Regions from separate parts of the Curtobacterium sp. MCBA15_012 genome, predicted to be linked through region 2. Evidence: riboswitches for the same ligand, from Rfam matches in the RefSeq annotation. Region 2 holds a riboswitch; the other holds the start of a gene.
The links. A riboswitch is a leader RNA that binds a small molecule or an ion and turns the genes downstream of it on or off. The one in region 2 is predicted to bind thiamine pyrophosphate.
Positions count from the first base shown of each region.

Region 1: it holds a riboswitch for thiamine pyrophosphate, as region 2 does, so the genes downstream of both, QOL15_RS05105 (ECF transporter S component) here and thiM (hydroxyethylthiazole kinase) in region 2, are expected to answer to the same signal.

Region 1 covers NZ_CP126267.1:1,113,535-1,121,040, forward strand. Annotated here, with positions in the region: gene glgX (glycogen debranching protein GlgX) at 1-1,804, opposite strand, end outside; gene QOL15_RS05100 (hypothetical protein) at 1,934-2,254, shown strand; TPP riboswitch at 2,387-2,498, shown strand; gene QOL15_RS05105 (ECF transporter S component) at 2,493-3,137, shown strand; gene QOL15_RS05110 (ATP-binding cassette domain-containing protein) at 3,143-5,704, shown strand; gene QOL15_RS05115 (ATP-binding protein) at 5,991-6,503, shown strand; gene QOL15_RS05120 (metallopeptidase family protein) at 6,625-6,969, opposite strand; tRNA gene QOL15_RS05125 (tRNA-His) at 7,133-7,205, opposite strand; gene orn (oligoribonuclease) at 7,273-7,506, opposite strand, start outside.
Region 2 covers NZ_CP126267.1:1,403,325-1,410,830, forward strand. Annotated here, with positions in the region: gene QOL15_RS06480 (metallophosphoesterase) at 1-375, shown strand, start outside; gene thiD (bifunctional hydroxymethylpyrimidine kinase/phosphomethylpyrimidine kinase) at 390-1,919, opposite strand; gene thiE (thiamine phosphate synthase) at 1,916-2,677, opposite strand; gene thiM (hydroxyethylthiazole kinase) at 2,674-3,546, opposite strand; TPP riboswitch at 3,535-3,631, opposite strand; gene QOL15_RS06500 (NUDIX domain-containing protein) at 3,834-4,748, shown strand; gene QOL15_RS06505 (phosphotransferase enzyme family protein) at 4,885-5,634, shown strand; gene QOL15_RS06510 (DnaJ domain-containing protein) at 5,712-6,659, shown strand; gene QOL15_RS06515 (RNA-binding S4 domain-containing protein) at 6,707-7,069, opposite strand; gene QOL15_RS06520 (hypothetical protein) at 7,131-7,505, shown strand.

The sequences.
Region 1 (7,506 bases), 290 kb from region 2:
CGCCGGAGGGCGTGAGCCACACGACGTCGGGCAGGGGCTCGCCCTCGCCGCGTCGGACCGGGCGGCCGTTGAAGTACCGCGTGCGGCGGAACGTCGGGTGGTCGTGCCGGAGCTTGACCACGTCGGCCGTGAACTGGACGAGGTCGTCGTCGGCGTGCTCCCAGTCGATCCAGCTGATCGCGGAGTCCTGCGCGTACACGTTGTTGTTGCCCGACTGGGTGCGGCCGAGTTCGTCGCCGTGCGCGATCATCGGCACGCCCTGGCTGAGCAGCAGCGTGGCGAGGAAGTTGCGTCGACGCTGCAGTCGGAGCGCGTTCACGGTCTCGTCGTCGGTCGGACCCTCGACCCCGGAGTTCCAGGACCGGTTGTGGCTCTCGCCGTCGTTGTTGTCCTCGCCGTTGGCCTCGTTGTGCTTCTCGTTGTAGGCGACGAGGTCGTACAGCGTGAAGCCGTCGTGCGCGGTGATGAAGTTGATGCTCGCCTTGGGCGTGCGGCCGTCGTGTTCGTAGAGGTCGGCCGAACCGGAGATGCGCGACGCGAACTCGCCGAGCGTCGCCGGTTCACCGCGCCAGAAGTCGCGCACGGTGTCGCGGTACTTGCCGTTCCACTCGGACCACTGCGGCGGGAAGTTGCCGACCTGGTAGCCGCCGGGGCCGACGTCCCAGGGCTCGGCGATGAGCTTCACCTGCGACACCACCGGGTCCTGCTGCACCAGTTCGAAGAACGCCGCGAGCCGGTCGACCTCGTAGAACTCGCGGGCGAGCGCGGCCGCGAGGTCGAAGCGGAAGCCGTCGACGTGCATCTCGGTCACCCAGTAGCGCAGCGAGTCCATGATGAGCTGCAGCGAGTGCGGGTGCCCGACGTTGAGCGAGTTCCCGGTGCCCGTGTAGTCCATGTAGTAGCGCTTGTCGTCGTCGACGAGCCGGTAGTACGCGGCGTTGTCGATGCCGCGGAACGACAGCGTCGGGCCGAGGTGGTTGCCCTCGGCGGTGTGGTTGTAGACGACGTCGAGCACGACCTCGATGCCGGCGCGGTGCAGCTCGCGCACCATCGCCTTGAACTCCTGCACCTGCTGGCCCTGGTCGCCCGAGGCCGAGTAGTGCGAGTGCGGGGCGAAGAACCCGATGGTGTTGTAGCCCCAGTAGTTCGACAGCCCCTTCTCCTGCAGGGTCGAGTCGTTCACGAACTGGTGCACGGGCATGAGCTCGAGCGTGGTGACGCCGAGGCGCTTGAGGTGCTCGATGACCGCCGGGTGCGCCACGCCCGCGTACGTTCCGCGCTGTTCCTCGGGCACGTCGGGGTGGGTCTCGGTGAGGCCCTTGACGTGCGCTTCGTAGATGACCGTCTCGCCGTAGGGGATCCCGGGTGCCCGGTCGCCCTGCCAGTCGAAGAAGGGGTTGATGACGACGCCCTTCATCATGTGCGAGGCGGAGTCGTCGTCGTTCGTGGAGTCGGGGTCGCCGAACGTGTACGAGAAGAGCGACTGGTCCCAGTCGATCTCGCCGCTCGTCGCCTTGGCGTACGGGTCGAGCAGGAGCTTCGACGGGTTGCCCCGGACCCCGCTCTCGGGGTCGTACGGCGCGTGCACACGGAAGCCGTACTCCTGTCCCGGGGCGATGTTCGGCAGGTAGGCGTGCCAGACGTACGCGTCCACCTCGACCAGGTCGACGCGTTCCTCGTGCCCCGCGGCGTCGAACAGGCAGAGCTCGACCCGCTCTGCCACCTCGCTGAACAGGGCGAAGTTGGTGCCGCTGCCGTCGTAGGTCGCGCCGAGTGGGTACGGGTTGCCGGGCCAGGTGTGCAAACGGTCCTCCAGTGGTGGGTCCCGCCAACATATCGGCGTGACCTGCCCGCGTCCGCAGACGAGGCCCCGCAGTGGACAGCAGCGCGCGGGCCACGGGCTGTGGAGGAACGGCCGAGTAGCCTCGCGCGCATGACTGACATCGTGAGCCAGATCGCGGACAAGGTGCGCCCGGTCGGCGTCTCCACCAACTACGGCGAGCCGATCGAGGTCGGCGACCAGACCCTCATCCCCGTGTCGCTCGGCTGGTACGGCTTCGGTGCCGGCGGCGACGGCGACAACGGAGGCGGCGGGGGCGGTGGCCTCTCGATCCCGGTGGGCGCGTACGTCCGCCGCCCGGGACAGGACCTGCAGTTCGAGCCGAACCTCATCTCCCTGCTCGCGGTGAGCATCCCGACCATCTGGGTGACCGGCAAGGCGCTCGCGAAGCTGGTGCGCGCACTCAAGAAGTGACCCGATGACGGACGGGAGGCCCGTGGCGACGCCGCCACGGGCCTCCCGTTGCGTCCGTGGTCGCGTCACGCGACCGACGCGACCGGTCTGCGCACGGGTCGCGGCGCGCGACCGGCGCGCGTCTAGACTGACGCCTACACACACGGGAGTCCGGGTCCACCGGGCTGAGAGGGAGCGAACGGCGCTCCGACCGTCGAACCTGATCCGGATCATGCCGGCGCAGGGAGGAGTCAGCACCATGCCTGCAACCATGCAGTCCACCGCACCGTCCACGACGACCGGGCGCTCGCTGCGCTGGCGCGTCGTCGACATCGTCGTCGCGAGCGTCCTCGCGGTCGCCATCGGCGTCGTCTTCAAGCTCTGGGAGTTCGGCTACGAGCCCCTCAGCACCGTGAGCGCGCTCGTCCTGCCGGGCTCGCAGTCGCTGTTCGGCGGCGTCTGGTTGCTCGCCGGACCGGTCGTCGCGATCATCGTGCGGAAGCCCGGCGCCGCACTGTACGCCGAGATCGTCGCTGCCTCGGTCGAGGCGCTGCTCGGCACCCAGTGGGGATGGCTCACCCTCGAGGCCGGACTCGTCCAGGGCCTCGGCGCCGAACTCGTCCTCGCGCTGTTCCTGTACCGCGCCTACCGCCTGCCCGTGGTCGTCCTCGCAGGCGCCGCAGCCGGCCTCGCGATGGGCCTGAACGACACGGTGCTCTGGTACCCGGGCCTGGACGCCGGCTTCAAGGTCGTCTACGTCGTCTGCGGCATCGTCTCCGGCGCGGTCATCGCCGGTGCCGGGTCGTGGCTGGTCGTGCGGGCGCTCGCCGCCACCGGGGTGCTGTCGCAGTTCGCCGCGGGACGCGAGCACACCAAGCGGTCGAGCGCGGCCTCCCGAGCGTGACGACCGTGTCCGCGGGCGCCGGTCACACCGCGGCGGGGCCCGCGGACGCCGGCGCCGTCGAGGCCGTGGGTGCGCCCTCCGGGTCGAGCGGCGCGGCCGGCATCGAGTTCCGTGACTGGGGCTGGCGCTACGCGGCGCGCGACAGGTGGGCCGTGCGCGGCGTCGACCTGGTGGTCCGCCCGGGGGAGCGCGTCGCCGTCGTCGGGCCGTCCGGCGCGGGGAAGTCGACGCTGCTGCGTGCGGTCGCCGCCGTGCTGCCCGACGAACCCGACCCCGACGACGACACCGCAGCCGCGGTGCAGGGCACGGTGCTCGTCGACGACCGGCCGCCCGGATCGGTGCGCGGGCGTGTCGGCCTCGTCATGCAGGACCCCGAGGCGCACACCGTGATGTCGCGGGTCGGGGACGACGTGGCCTTCGGCTGCGAGAACACCGGTGTCCCGCGCGACGAGACCTGGCGCCGGGTACGCCACGCGCTCGACGTCGTCGGACTGGACCTGCCGCTCGACCGCTCGACGACCGCGCTGTCCGGCGGGCAGCGGCAGCGGCTCGCCCTCGCCGGCGTGCTGGCGATGCGTCCGGGCGCCCTCGTCCTCGACGAGCCGTGCGCCAACCTCGATCCCGCGGGGGTCGCCCAGGTCCACGACGCGGTCCGGGCCGTGCTCGACGAGACCGGCGCCACCCTGCTCGTCGTCGAACACCGGATCGGCACGTGGCTCGACCTGGTCGACCGGCTCGTGCTGCTCGAGCCCGAGGGCGGGGTCGTCGCCGACGGGCCGCCCGCGGAGGTGCTCGCCGAGCACGGTGCGGCGCTCGGCGCGGCCGGCGTGTGGGTGCCCGGGTCGGAGCCGGCGCGGGGATCGGCGCGGTCGGGTGGTGCGGCGCGGTCCGGTGGCGCGGTGCTCCGGCTGTCCGGGGCGGGAGCCTCCGGGGGTGTCCTCGGTGCGCCGCTGCTCGTCGCGCGCGACCTCGGCACCGCACGGGGCCGACACCACCCGGTCGGCACGGGCATCGACCTCGAGGTCCGAGCCGGACGAGTCCTCGCGATCACCGGCCCGAACGGCGTCGGCAAGTCGACGCTCGGGCTGACGCTCGCGGGCCTGCTGCCGCCGGCCGCCGGGTCGCTCGCCGCGACCGACACGCTGCGGGGCGGCGACGGCGCCGGGCAGGGCTCCGTCGGACCTGCTCCGTCGGCGTGGACCAGTCGCGAGCTCGCCGCACGCATCGGCACCGTGTTCCAGGACCCCGAGCACCAGTTCGTCGCCCGGACGGTCCGCGAGGAACTCGCCACCGGTCCGCGAGCCCTCGGCCGGACGGACGTCGACGAGCGGGTGCAGCGGGTCCTCGACGACCTCGGGCTGCAGCACCTCGCCGACGCCAACCCGTTCACGCTCTCGGGTGGTGAGCAGCGGCGCCTCGCGATCGGCACGGTGCTCGCCGCGGAGCCGTCGGTCCTCGTGCTCGACGAACCGACGTCCGGTCAGGACCGGGCCACCTGGCAGGCCGTGGTCGACCGGCTCGGTGCGCTCGCCGACGCCGGGACCGCGATCGTGGCGGTGACGCACGACCGTGACCTCGTCCGGGCGCTCGACGCGGACGAGGTCGTGCTCGGGGAGGACGGGCTGCGACCGGCCGGCCTCGGGACGGCGGGGCCCGAGGGCGTGGCCGGTGCTGGTGCCGGTGCCGCCGAGGCACCCGCGTCCGCAGCTGCGCCCGTGCGCGCTCCCGGCCGTTCCGCGGACGAGGTGGGCACGGCGGTGGGGGCGACCACCGGCGGCGGCGAGCCGGTGTCCGGGACGCGAGCCGCGCCTCCCGTCCGACCCCGCGGCATCCGCGGGGTGCAGCCCGTCGCGTCGCTGCTCGGGGTGCTCGCACTCGGGACGTGCCTGGTCCTCAGCCTCGACGTGGTGTCGGCGGCGGTCGCCCTCGCGCTCGAGGTCCTGCTGCTCCCGCTCCTCCGCCTGCCGTGGCGGACCCTGCTGCTGCGGACCGCGCCGCTCCTGGCCGCCGTGCCGCTGACCGCCCTGAGCATCGCGCTGTACGGACGGCCGTCGGGGCGGGAGTGGTTCGACCTCGGCTTCGCGCACGTCACGGACGGGTCGCTCGGACTCGCGCTCGCGACCGCCCTCCGGGTCCTCGCCGTGGGGCTGCCCGCCGTCGCGCTGTTCGTCCGGGCCGACCCCACCGACCTGGCGGACGGGCTCGCGCAGCTCCTCCGGCTGCCGGCGCGCTTCGTGCTCGGCGCGCTCGCCGCGATCCGGATGATGACGCTGCTGGGCGACGACTGGCGCCAGCTCGGCGCCGCGCGGCGTGCTCGCGGGGTCGCGGACACCGGGCGGCTGCGACGCGGTGCGTCGATGGCGTTCGCGTTGCTCGTCCTGGCGCTGCGGCGTGCGACGACCCTCGCGGTCGCGATGGAGTCGCGGGGGTTCGGCGCGCCGGGTCGGCGGACGTGGGCTCGGGCGGCGCGGTTCGCCGGACCGGAGTGGGCGATGCTGGCGGTGCTCGCCGGGGTCGGGGCGGTGTCGATCGGGGTGTCCGTCGCGGCGGGGGTGTGGCGTGTCTGAGGGGGACGTGGTGCGGGGCGTCGCGGGTGGGGCGGCTGGGGTGTCCGGCGCGCCTGCGTCGGATGCGCTGGCGTCCCTGGGCTGGACGGCGTCGGCGATCGGGTCGGAGCTCGTGACCGGGTCGGTGTCCGTGCCCGGGGTGGGGTCCGTGCCTGGGCCGGGGCCCTTGCCCGGGTTGGGGTCCGGACCTGGACCCGGGCCCGTTCCCGGGTTGGGGTCCGGACCTGGACCCGGGCCCGTTCCCGGGTTGGGGTCCGGACCTGGACCCGGGCCCGTTCCCGGGTTGGTGGACGAGCTCGTCGAGGCGGCGTCGGCGGCCGGTACCGGGCCGGTGGGGCGCCTCGTCGTCCTCGTCGACGGGCGGTCCGGCACCGGCAAGACGACTCTCGGGCGAGCCCTCGGGGCGCGGCTCGGTGCGACCGTCGTGCACCTCGACGACGTCTACCCGGGCTGGGACGGTCTCCGCGCCGCATCGGACGCGGTCGTCGACCAGGTCCTCGGCGCACCCTCCGGGTACCGCCGCTGGGACTGGGCAGCGTCCCGTCCGGCCGAGTGGGTGCCGGTGGGCCCGGCCGGCCCGCTCATCGTCGAGGGGTGCGGTGCCCTGTCCCGGCGGTCGGCTCCGCTGGCATCGCTGCGTGTCTGGCTCGAGGCCGACGACGCGGTCCGGCACGAGCGGGCCATCGGCCGCGACGGCGAGGTGTTCGCGCGGGAGTGGGACCGGTGGGCGGCGCAGGAGGCGGCGTTCATCGCGGCGGAGGACCCGGCGTCACTCGCGGACGTGGTCGTCCGGACCTGAGGCGTCCAGGGTGCGGCGGTGTTCGTCGTTCGTCCGGCGTGCGGCGGTGTTCGTCGTTCGTCCGGCGTGCGGCGCTGTTCGTCGTTCATCCGGCGTGCTGCGGTCGTGCCTGGGTGTCGGGCTACGCCCAGCCGAGTTCGTGGAGGCGTTCGTCGTCGATGCCGTAGAAGTGGCCGATCTCGTGCACCAGGGTGGTGTGCACCTCGTCACGGAGTTCCTCGACGGTGTCGCACTCGGCGAGGTGCTGCTTCCGGAACACGACGATCCGGTCCGGGAGCTCACCGAAGCCGTACTGGCCGCGCTCGGTTGCGGCGACCCCCTCGTAGACGCCGAACAGCTCGGCACCGTCCTCGGGCTCGTCCTCGACGACGAAGACGACGTTGTCGAGGCCGTCGACCATCTCGTCGGGGAGCAGGTCGAGTTCGTCGGTCACGAGTTGCTCGAACTCGTCGGCGGACATCTCCATCACGCGTCGATCGTCGCACAGCGGGCTGGTCGGGAGGTCGGTGCGCGAGCGCCGCGGTTCCGTGGGGTCGGCGAGCTGCCCGCGTGGCGCGCAACGTGGATCGGCCCGGGTTCGCAGTGAACGAAGAAGGCCCCCGTCTCGCGACGGGGGCCTTCTCGTACGGGGTGAATAACGGGTCTCGAACCCGCGACCTCCTAGACCACAACCAGGCGCTCTACCAACTGAGCTATATCCACCATGTTCGCTCCGGGGCTACCCGGGCGACCACTCAATAGTAGTACACGCTGGCGGCGCTGTGGACCACTACTCGGCGGCGGGCTGCGCGAGCCGCGGTTCCCACTGCTCGACGACCTCGGCTGCGACGGCCCGGACGTCCTCGGTGGTCGGGCCCGGCTCGGCGACGAACCCGGCGCGGCGGTAGTACTCGAGCTCGCGGATCGACTCGAGGATGTCGGCGAGGGCGCGGTGGCCGCCGTGCTTCTCCGGTGCGTTGAAGTACACGCGGGGGAACCACCGGCGGCAGAGTTCCTTGATGCT
Region 2 (7,506 bases):
GCGACCCTCGACGCGGTGCAGGGGCGTGCGCGGCGGTTCGCGGGCGTCCGCGGCAACAACGACGGCCCGGAGTTCGACGACCGCCTGCCCCTCGTGGCGCGCTTCGCGGTCGAGGACCTGCGCTGGGCCCTCGTGCACGAGACCGGCGCGTCGACGGGCCGGGAGCGCCGAGCGGACGCGGCGTACCCGGACACCGACGTGCTCGTCTTCGGTCACTCGCACATCCCGTGGGACACCGTCGCCCCGTCGGGGATGCGGCTGCTCAACCCCGGGTCGCCGACCGACCGGCGCCGGCAGCCGCACCACACGTGGATGCGGGGCACGGTGTCCGGCGCCGACCTGTCCGTCGAGCTCGTGCGGCTGCCGCCGCGCTGACGCGTGCCGACGGATCAGCCCGTCGGCATGCGGAAGAACGCGAGCTCCCACGCCGTCGACACCCGGAACGCCCGGGCCATGCGGCCGCGCTCCTCGGCGCTCGCCGCGACCGCGTGCCGCTCGACCCGGTCCGTCGCCCCCGCCGAGGCCGCCGCGAACCCCGGGTCGCCGTACGCTCCGAGCCAGTCGGCGAACGGGTGCCCCTCCGGCGCCCGGCCGAGCTGCGTCCCGACCCAGGCGTAGACCCGGAAGCACGGCAGGACCGCGGCGGCCAGCACCGCCGCCGAGCCGGTGTCGGCCGCCCGCTGCAGGTGTGCGAGGTACCCGGCGCACACGGGGTGCACCGGGTCGTCCGCGTGCGTGCCGGCGAGCCGACGGTGGTGCAGGTCCCGCGCCTCGTCCGCGCAGCCCTGCGCCGCAGCCGCCCAGAAGGCGGACTCCGACCCCGCCGACACCCCGGACCCGGCCGAGCCCGCCGACCCCACCGGCTCCAGCCCCGACCCCGACCCGTCCCCGCTCGCCGCCCGCGCCAGCGCCTCGAGGTGCCCCTGGTACGCCCGCAGGTAGTGCACGTCCTGCGCCAGGTACCCCGCGAACACGTCCGCCGGCAGCGACCCGTCCCGCAGCCCGACCAGGAACGGTGTCGCGAGCGTCTCCTCGCGCACCCCCGCGACGTCGGCCCACCAGCGGTCCGTCCACCGCCGCTCCGGCAGCAGCGCGCGCACGGCGGCACCGTGGTCGACGGGTCCGTTCCCGCTCCCGACCCGCAGCGCGTCCGCCCCGCCGAGCGCCTGCCCGAGCCAGTCCTTCGCCTCGCCGACCGCGAGCTCCCAGTCGCCCGAGGCGGCCGCGAGCGTCGCGACCGCGCTCGACAGCGAGCACCCCGTCCCGTGCGTGTTCGTCGTCGCGACCCGCGGCGCCGAGAAGGTCCGCCGCTCGCCGGACGGCGACACGAGCTCGTCGTCCGCGGTCGGTCCGTCGTCGTGCCCGCCCTTCGCCAGCACCCGGACGTCCCAGGTCCGCGCGACGAGGAGCGCCGGGTCCGCGGCGTCGGCGTCCCCGGCGAGCTCCGCCAGCACGGCGAGCTCCGGTCGGTTCGGCGTCACGAGGTCGGCGAGGCCGAGCAGCGCGCGCACCGCGTCGGTGGCGTCCTCGTCGAGCAGCCGGTCGCCGCTCGTGGCCACCATCACCGGGTCGACGACGACCACCGGCGGCCGGTGCTCGCGGAGCCACGCGGTCACCTCGCGCACCACGGCCGCGGTGCCGAGCATCCCGACCTTCACGGCGTCGACCTCGACGTCGTCGGACACGGCGTCGAGCTGCTCCCGCAGGAACCGCACGTCGGGCACGTGCACCGACCGCACGCCGTGCGTGTTCTGCGCCACGAGCGCGGTCACCACGCCCATCCCGTAGCCGTCGTGCGCCGCGATCGCCTTGAGGTCGGCCTGCAGCCCGGCGCCGCCGGTCGGGTCGGTCCCCGCGATCGCCAGCACGCGCGGCACGACCGGACGCGGGTCCCCGCCCGCGACCGTCGGCCGGGTCACCGTCGGCCCCCGTCCGGCACGGCACCGGCCTGGAGGCGCGGATCGCCGCCCGCGGTCGGGTCCGGCTCCGTCCCGTGGACGGCTCCGACCCCGTCGCGGAGGTCGGCGACGCCGGCCCACGCCGCCAGGTACGCGACCGCCGCCGCGCCGGGGTCGGCCGCCGCGCAGATCCCGGACACCACGGCCACCCCGGCGACGCCGGCCGCGTGGAGCGCCGGGACGTCGTCGAGGCCCACGCCGCCGATCGCCACGCACGGCACGTCGGTGGCGGCCGCGATCCGCGCGACCCCCGCGTGGCCGAGCGGTGCCGGGTGGTCGGGCTTCGTCGAGGTGGGGTGCACGACCCCGACGCCGAGCAGGTCGACGGTGCCGCGGGGCAGCCGGTCGACGGCGGCCAGGTGCGCCGGCGTGTTCGCGGTGAGGCCGACGTGGGCGTCCGGGCCGAGGAGCGCCCGCGCGGCCGTCACGGGCAGGTCGGACTGTCCGAGGTGCACCCCGGCGACCCGGTGTCCGGCGACCCGGGCGGCGAGCGCGACGTCGAGGCGGTCGTCGACCACCACCGTGGCACGGTCGCCCACCGCGTCGGCGACGGCCGCGGTCAGCGCGAGCAGGTCCCGTGCCGAGGCCGTCTTGTCGCGCACCTGCACGGTCCGGACGCCGGCCTGTACCGCGGCGCGGACGACGCCGAGCACGCCGACGCCGTGCCGGTCGCAGAGCGCCCCGTCGGTGACCAGGTACACGCCGAGGTCGGCGGTCACGACCGGACGCCGTCCGTCGTGCCGGCACCGACCGGGGCGGCCGTGACCGTGACGCGGGCCTCGCGGACGACGTCGTCCGGGGTGAGCGCGGCCAGCCGGTCGAGGAAGAGCGGCTGGAACGTGCCCGGACCGCCGGCGTCCCGGGCGGCGAGCTCGGCCGCGACCGTGTGCACCACGGTGGCCGCGACGGCGGCCGCGCCGGGGTCGTCCGGGGCGACCGCGGTGAAGGCGGCGACGACGGCGCCGAGGGCGCACCCGCCGCCCGTGATCCGCGTGAGCAGTTCCGTGCCGTTCGCGACGCGCACCGTCCCGGTGCCGGGCGCGACCAGCAGGTCGACCGGACCCGACACGGCCAGCGCGCCCACGGTCCTCCCGTCCGACGCGGCGACGGCGGCCGCGAGCGCGTCGTCGGGGCCGACCGTGCTGTCCACGCCGCGCCCGCCGGCCGAGGCGCCGAGCACGGCGAGGACCTCGGAGGCGTTGCCGCGCAGCACCGTGGGACGGAGCGCGAGGAGCTCGCGGGCGAGCGCGGTGCGCACCGGGAGCGAGCCGACCGCGACCGGGTCGAGCACCCAGGGGGTGCCGGCGTCGACGGCGGCGGTGGCGGCCTCGACGGACGCGACCCGCGGCTCCGCGTGCGGCGTGCCCGTGTTCACGAGCAGGGCGTCCGCGACGCGGGCGAACGGCCCGGCCTCGGTCGGCACGTCGACCATCGCGGCCGAGGCGCCGAGCGCGAGCAGCACGTTCGCGGTCACGTTCTGCACCACCGTGTTCGTGATGCACTGCACGAGCGGTGCCCGGGCGCGGACGGCCTCGAGCAGTTCGGCGGTGCGGTGTGCCCAGGCAGGGGAGGGCGCAGCGTTCTCCATGGACGATCCCTTCGCGAGTACGAGCTCGAGCAGGTTCGACGGGTGTGATCTCAGCCGCCCGGTGGCGGCACCCCGTGTCTCGAGCGTCACCGTACACGAGCTCCGGGGCCCTGCGGGAGGGGCGTCGGCGAGCGTCCACCACCGGTCCGCCGCCCGGCCCGTGGTCCGGCCCGCCGCCCGGCCCGCGCTCGGTCCGCGCCCGGTCCTCCGGTCGGGGGACGGGCCGCGCGGTGACGTCCAGCGACCTCGCCGGACGGACCCGGGGGACCCTGTGCCAGGGTTGACGGGTGCAGCGCGCAACGCCTCCCGGACCGCCACCCGGCCCCCGCGACCCCGGGGACGCCTGGGCGGTCGGACCCGACGGCACCAAGGCCTGGGGCCGCTTCGGCGCCGCCGGGTTGCTCGTCGACGACGGCGCCGGACGGGTGCTCCTGCAGCACCGCGTCGAGTGGAGCCACCACGGCGGCACCTGGGGGATCCCGGGCGGCGCCCGCCACCAGGGCGAGGACCCCGTGCGCGCGGCGCTCCGCGAGTCCGCCGAGGAGGCCGGCGTGCCGGCCGACGGCGTCACCCTGCGGCACACGTCCGTGCTCGACCTGGGGTTCTGGACCTACACGACCGTCGTGGGGCGCGCCTCCCGGCCCTTCGAACCGGTGATCGCCGACCGCGAGAGCCTCGCGCTGTCCTGGGTGCCCGTCGACGAGGTCGACGACCTGCCGCTCCACCCCGGGTTCGGCGCCTCCTGGCCCGCGCTCCGTGCCGCGGTGCCGACCACCCCGCACGTCGTCGTCGACGCCGCGAACGTCGTCGGCAGCGTGCCGGACGGGTGGTGGCGCGACCGGGCGGGCGCGGCCGGACGGCTGCTCGACACCGTGACGGCGCTCGCCGCGGCCGGGTTGCCGGCGGCGTCGCTCGGGCTCGGGTTCACCCGGTGGTGGCCGCGGTGGACCGTGGTCCTCGAGGGCGAGGCCCGTGCCGCTGCCGACGCCGCGGGCGCGGTCGAGGTCGTGCGTGCCGAGGGGTCCGGGGACGACGCGATCGTGGCGGCCGCCGGAGCCGCCGTCGACGCGGGCGACGCGCCCGTCGTCGTGGTCACGGCGGACCGTGGCCTGCGGTCCCGCGTCGAGGCGCTCGGTGCCGAGGTGCGCGGCCCCGGGTGGTTCCGCGAGCAGGACCACGAGGGCGCTCCGACGACGCCCTGACCGCGATCGCGGGTGGGGGCAGCAGGGTGCTCCCGCGACGCCCTGACCGCGGATCGCGACCAGATCGCCCACCGGGGCCCCGTCGCCGGTACGCTGGCCCCCACGTCGACGGAGACGTGCCGACAGGAGGTCCACGATGGAACGCGTCACGAGAGCCGACGACCGTGTCCACCGTCCTGCGGGGCCGTGGACACCGACCGTGCACCACCTGCTCGCGCACCTGCACGAGCAGGGCTTCGTCGCCGCACCGGAACCGATCGCCCTCGGCGACGTCCTCGAGACGGTGACCTTCGTCCCGGGCACCGCGGGCAACTACCCGTGGACCGCGGAGATCGCGAGCGAGGCCGCGCTCGTCACCTCGGCCCGGCTGCTCCGGCAGTACCACGACGCCGCCGCCACGTACCCGCGCAGCGCAGCCGACGTCTGGTCGCAGGCCGAGCGGCTGCCGGTCGAGACGATCGTGCACGGCGACTTCGCCCCCTACAACTGCGTCTACGACGGCATCGCCGCGAGCGGCCTCATCGACTTCGACACCGCGCACCCCGGCCCGCGGGTCTGGGACGTCGCGAGCGCCGTCTACCGGTTCGCCCCCTTCACGACGGGCGTCGTCGAGGGGAGCACCGCACCGTCCCTGGGCGAGCGGCTCGCCCGTGCCGCGGAGTTCTGCCGCGCCTACGGCCTGGACGACCGGTCGCGCGGTGTCCTCGTCGACACGATGACGGCGTCCCTCGTCGCCCTCGTCACGACGATGGAGACCGAGGCCGCCGCCGGCAACCCGAAGTTCGTCAGCGACCTGGAACACGGGCACGCGGAGCTCTACCGCGCCGACGTGGCGTACCTCGAGGCGAACGCCGACGCGATCCGGGACGCCGTCACCGCGCCCTGACCGGCGGCAGGCGTCCAGCCGCCGTGCAGCCCGCACGCGGCCGGCTCCGACCCCGCCTCGGGTACTGTCGCAGGGCCATGACCGACAGCCCGGCCGACGCCACCCCCTACGAGGTCCTCGGCGTCCCCGCGACCGCCGACGACGACGACCTGCGCCGAGCCTACCGTCGCGCCGCCCGCGAGTCCCACCCCGACCTCGGCGGCGACCCCCGACGCTTCCGCCAGGTGCAGCTCGCCTGGGAACGCATCGGCACGCCCGCGGCACGCCGGGCCTACGACGCGGGATCGCGCGCCACGAGCGGGCAGGGCGCGTCCGGTCCGTCGGGCTCCTCGGTCTGGAGGGACGGCTCCGGTCGCGACGAGTACGCACCTCCGGCAGCGCGTCGCGACTCCCGCCCCCGGGCGCGGTCCCACGGACACCCCGGCGGTCGGTCGCGCGAGGTGTTCCTGCAGGCCGAGCGGGAGTGGGTCGGCCTCGGCGACCCGATCGAGGACCCGTACGACCCCGCGCTCGTCCGCTCCGCCCCGCGGCACGTCCGGCGCCTCCTCGGCGAGGCCCTGGCAGAGGAGGCCACCGCCGCGATCGTCGCCGGCATGGGCATCGGCGTGACGGTGTGGCACGACCTCGACGCCGGGGCCGAGGGCAAGCTCGACCACGCGGTGCTCACCCCGAGCGGGCTCTGGGCCGTCGAGTCGATCGACTGGGGCGGTCCGGTGCGCATCGAGCACGGCGAGGTCGTCGGCGAGACGCTCGCACCGGGGGAGCGGCCGGTCAAGGAACTCGTACGCGCGGCCCGAGCCGTGCAGAAGCAGACGCGGGTCCGCTTCACCGGGCGTCTCCTGGTCGTCCCCGACGGCGCCGTCGACGAGGACGTGCAGGTCGTCGGCTCCCCGCGGAAGCCCACGGCGTTCGTGGTCCGGCGCAGCGCACTCGGTCAGGTGCTCAGCGGCGTGTGGTCGCCCGAGGGCAGCGTCGACGTGTTCGACGTCCGCGACCGGATGCAGCAGACCGTCCGCTTCGTCTGACCGACCGGACCGGACCGACCGGGCCACGCTGACCGGACTGCGGGGGTTCAGTACCCGCGGAGCTTCTCGAGGTCGCGGCGCTCCCGCTTGCTCGGCCGCCCGGTCCCGGGGTCGCGCATCGGGACGAACCCGGCCTCCTCACGGGGGAGCCGCGGCGGCGTGCGGTCCTCGAAGTGCTTCGCGGCCTCGGGCGCGCTCGTGCGCTTGAGGATGATCCCCGTCACGACGACGATCCGGTCGAACCCGGCCTGGCGCACGCGGACCTCGTCGCCCGGACCGACCGTCTGCGCCGGCTTCGCGCGTTCGCCGTTCACCCGGACGTGGCCGGCCTTGCACGCCGCGGTCGCCGCGGAGCGGGTCTTCGTGATCCGCACCGCCCAGATCCAGCTGTCGACGCGTGCCTTGTCCATCCGTCCACCCTAGGCGTGCCGACCCGGCGCGACCCGGACCGCGCCCGCTACCGTCGGGAGCGTGCAGGACCACCCGAGCGACCACACGACCGGCGGCGCGACGGGCGGCGCGACGGGCGGCGGGGTCGACCACGCCGCGGCCCGTCCGCCGGCGCCGACCGGTCCCGTCGCACCCCCGGCGGCGACCGACCAGGACGCCCTCGCCCGGTCCCGCGCCCTCGCGGTGCTCCGCGCCGCGGCCCTCGGCGACCGGCTCGTCGTGCGCGCCCGGCACGGTGACGGCGCCCGGGACGCCCTCGGGGTGCTGACGGCCCGGACGGCGTCGACCGTCACGGTCGACACCCGCCGAGGCCCGGTCGAGGTCCCGCTCGACGACGTCGTGGCCGCGAAGCCCGTGCCACCGCCACCCGAGCGCCGACCCCGCCGGGCACCGTGAG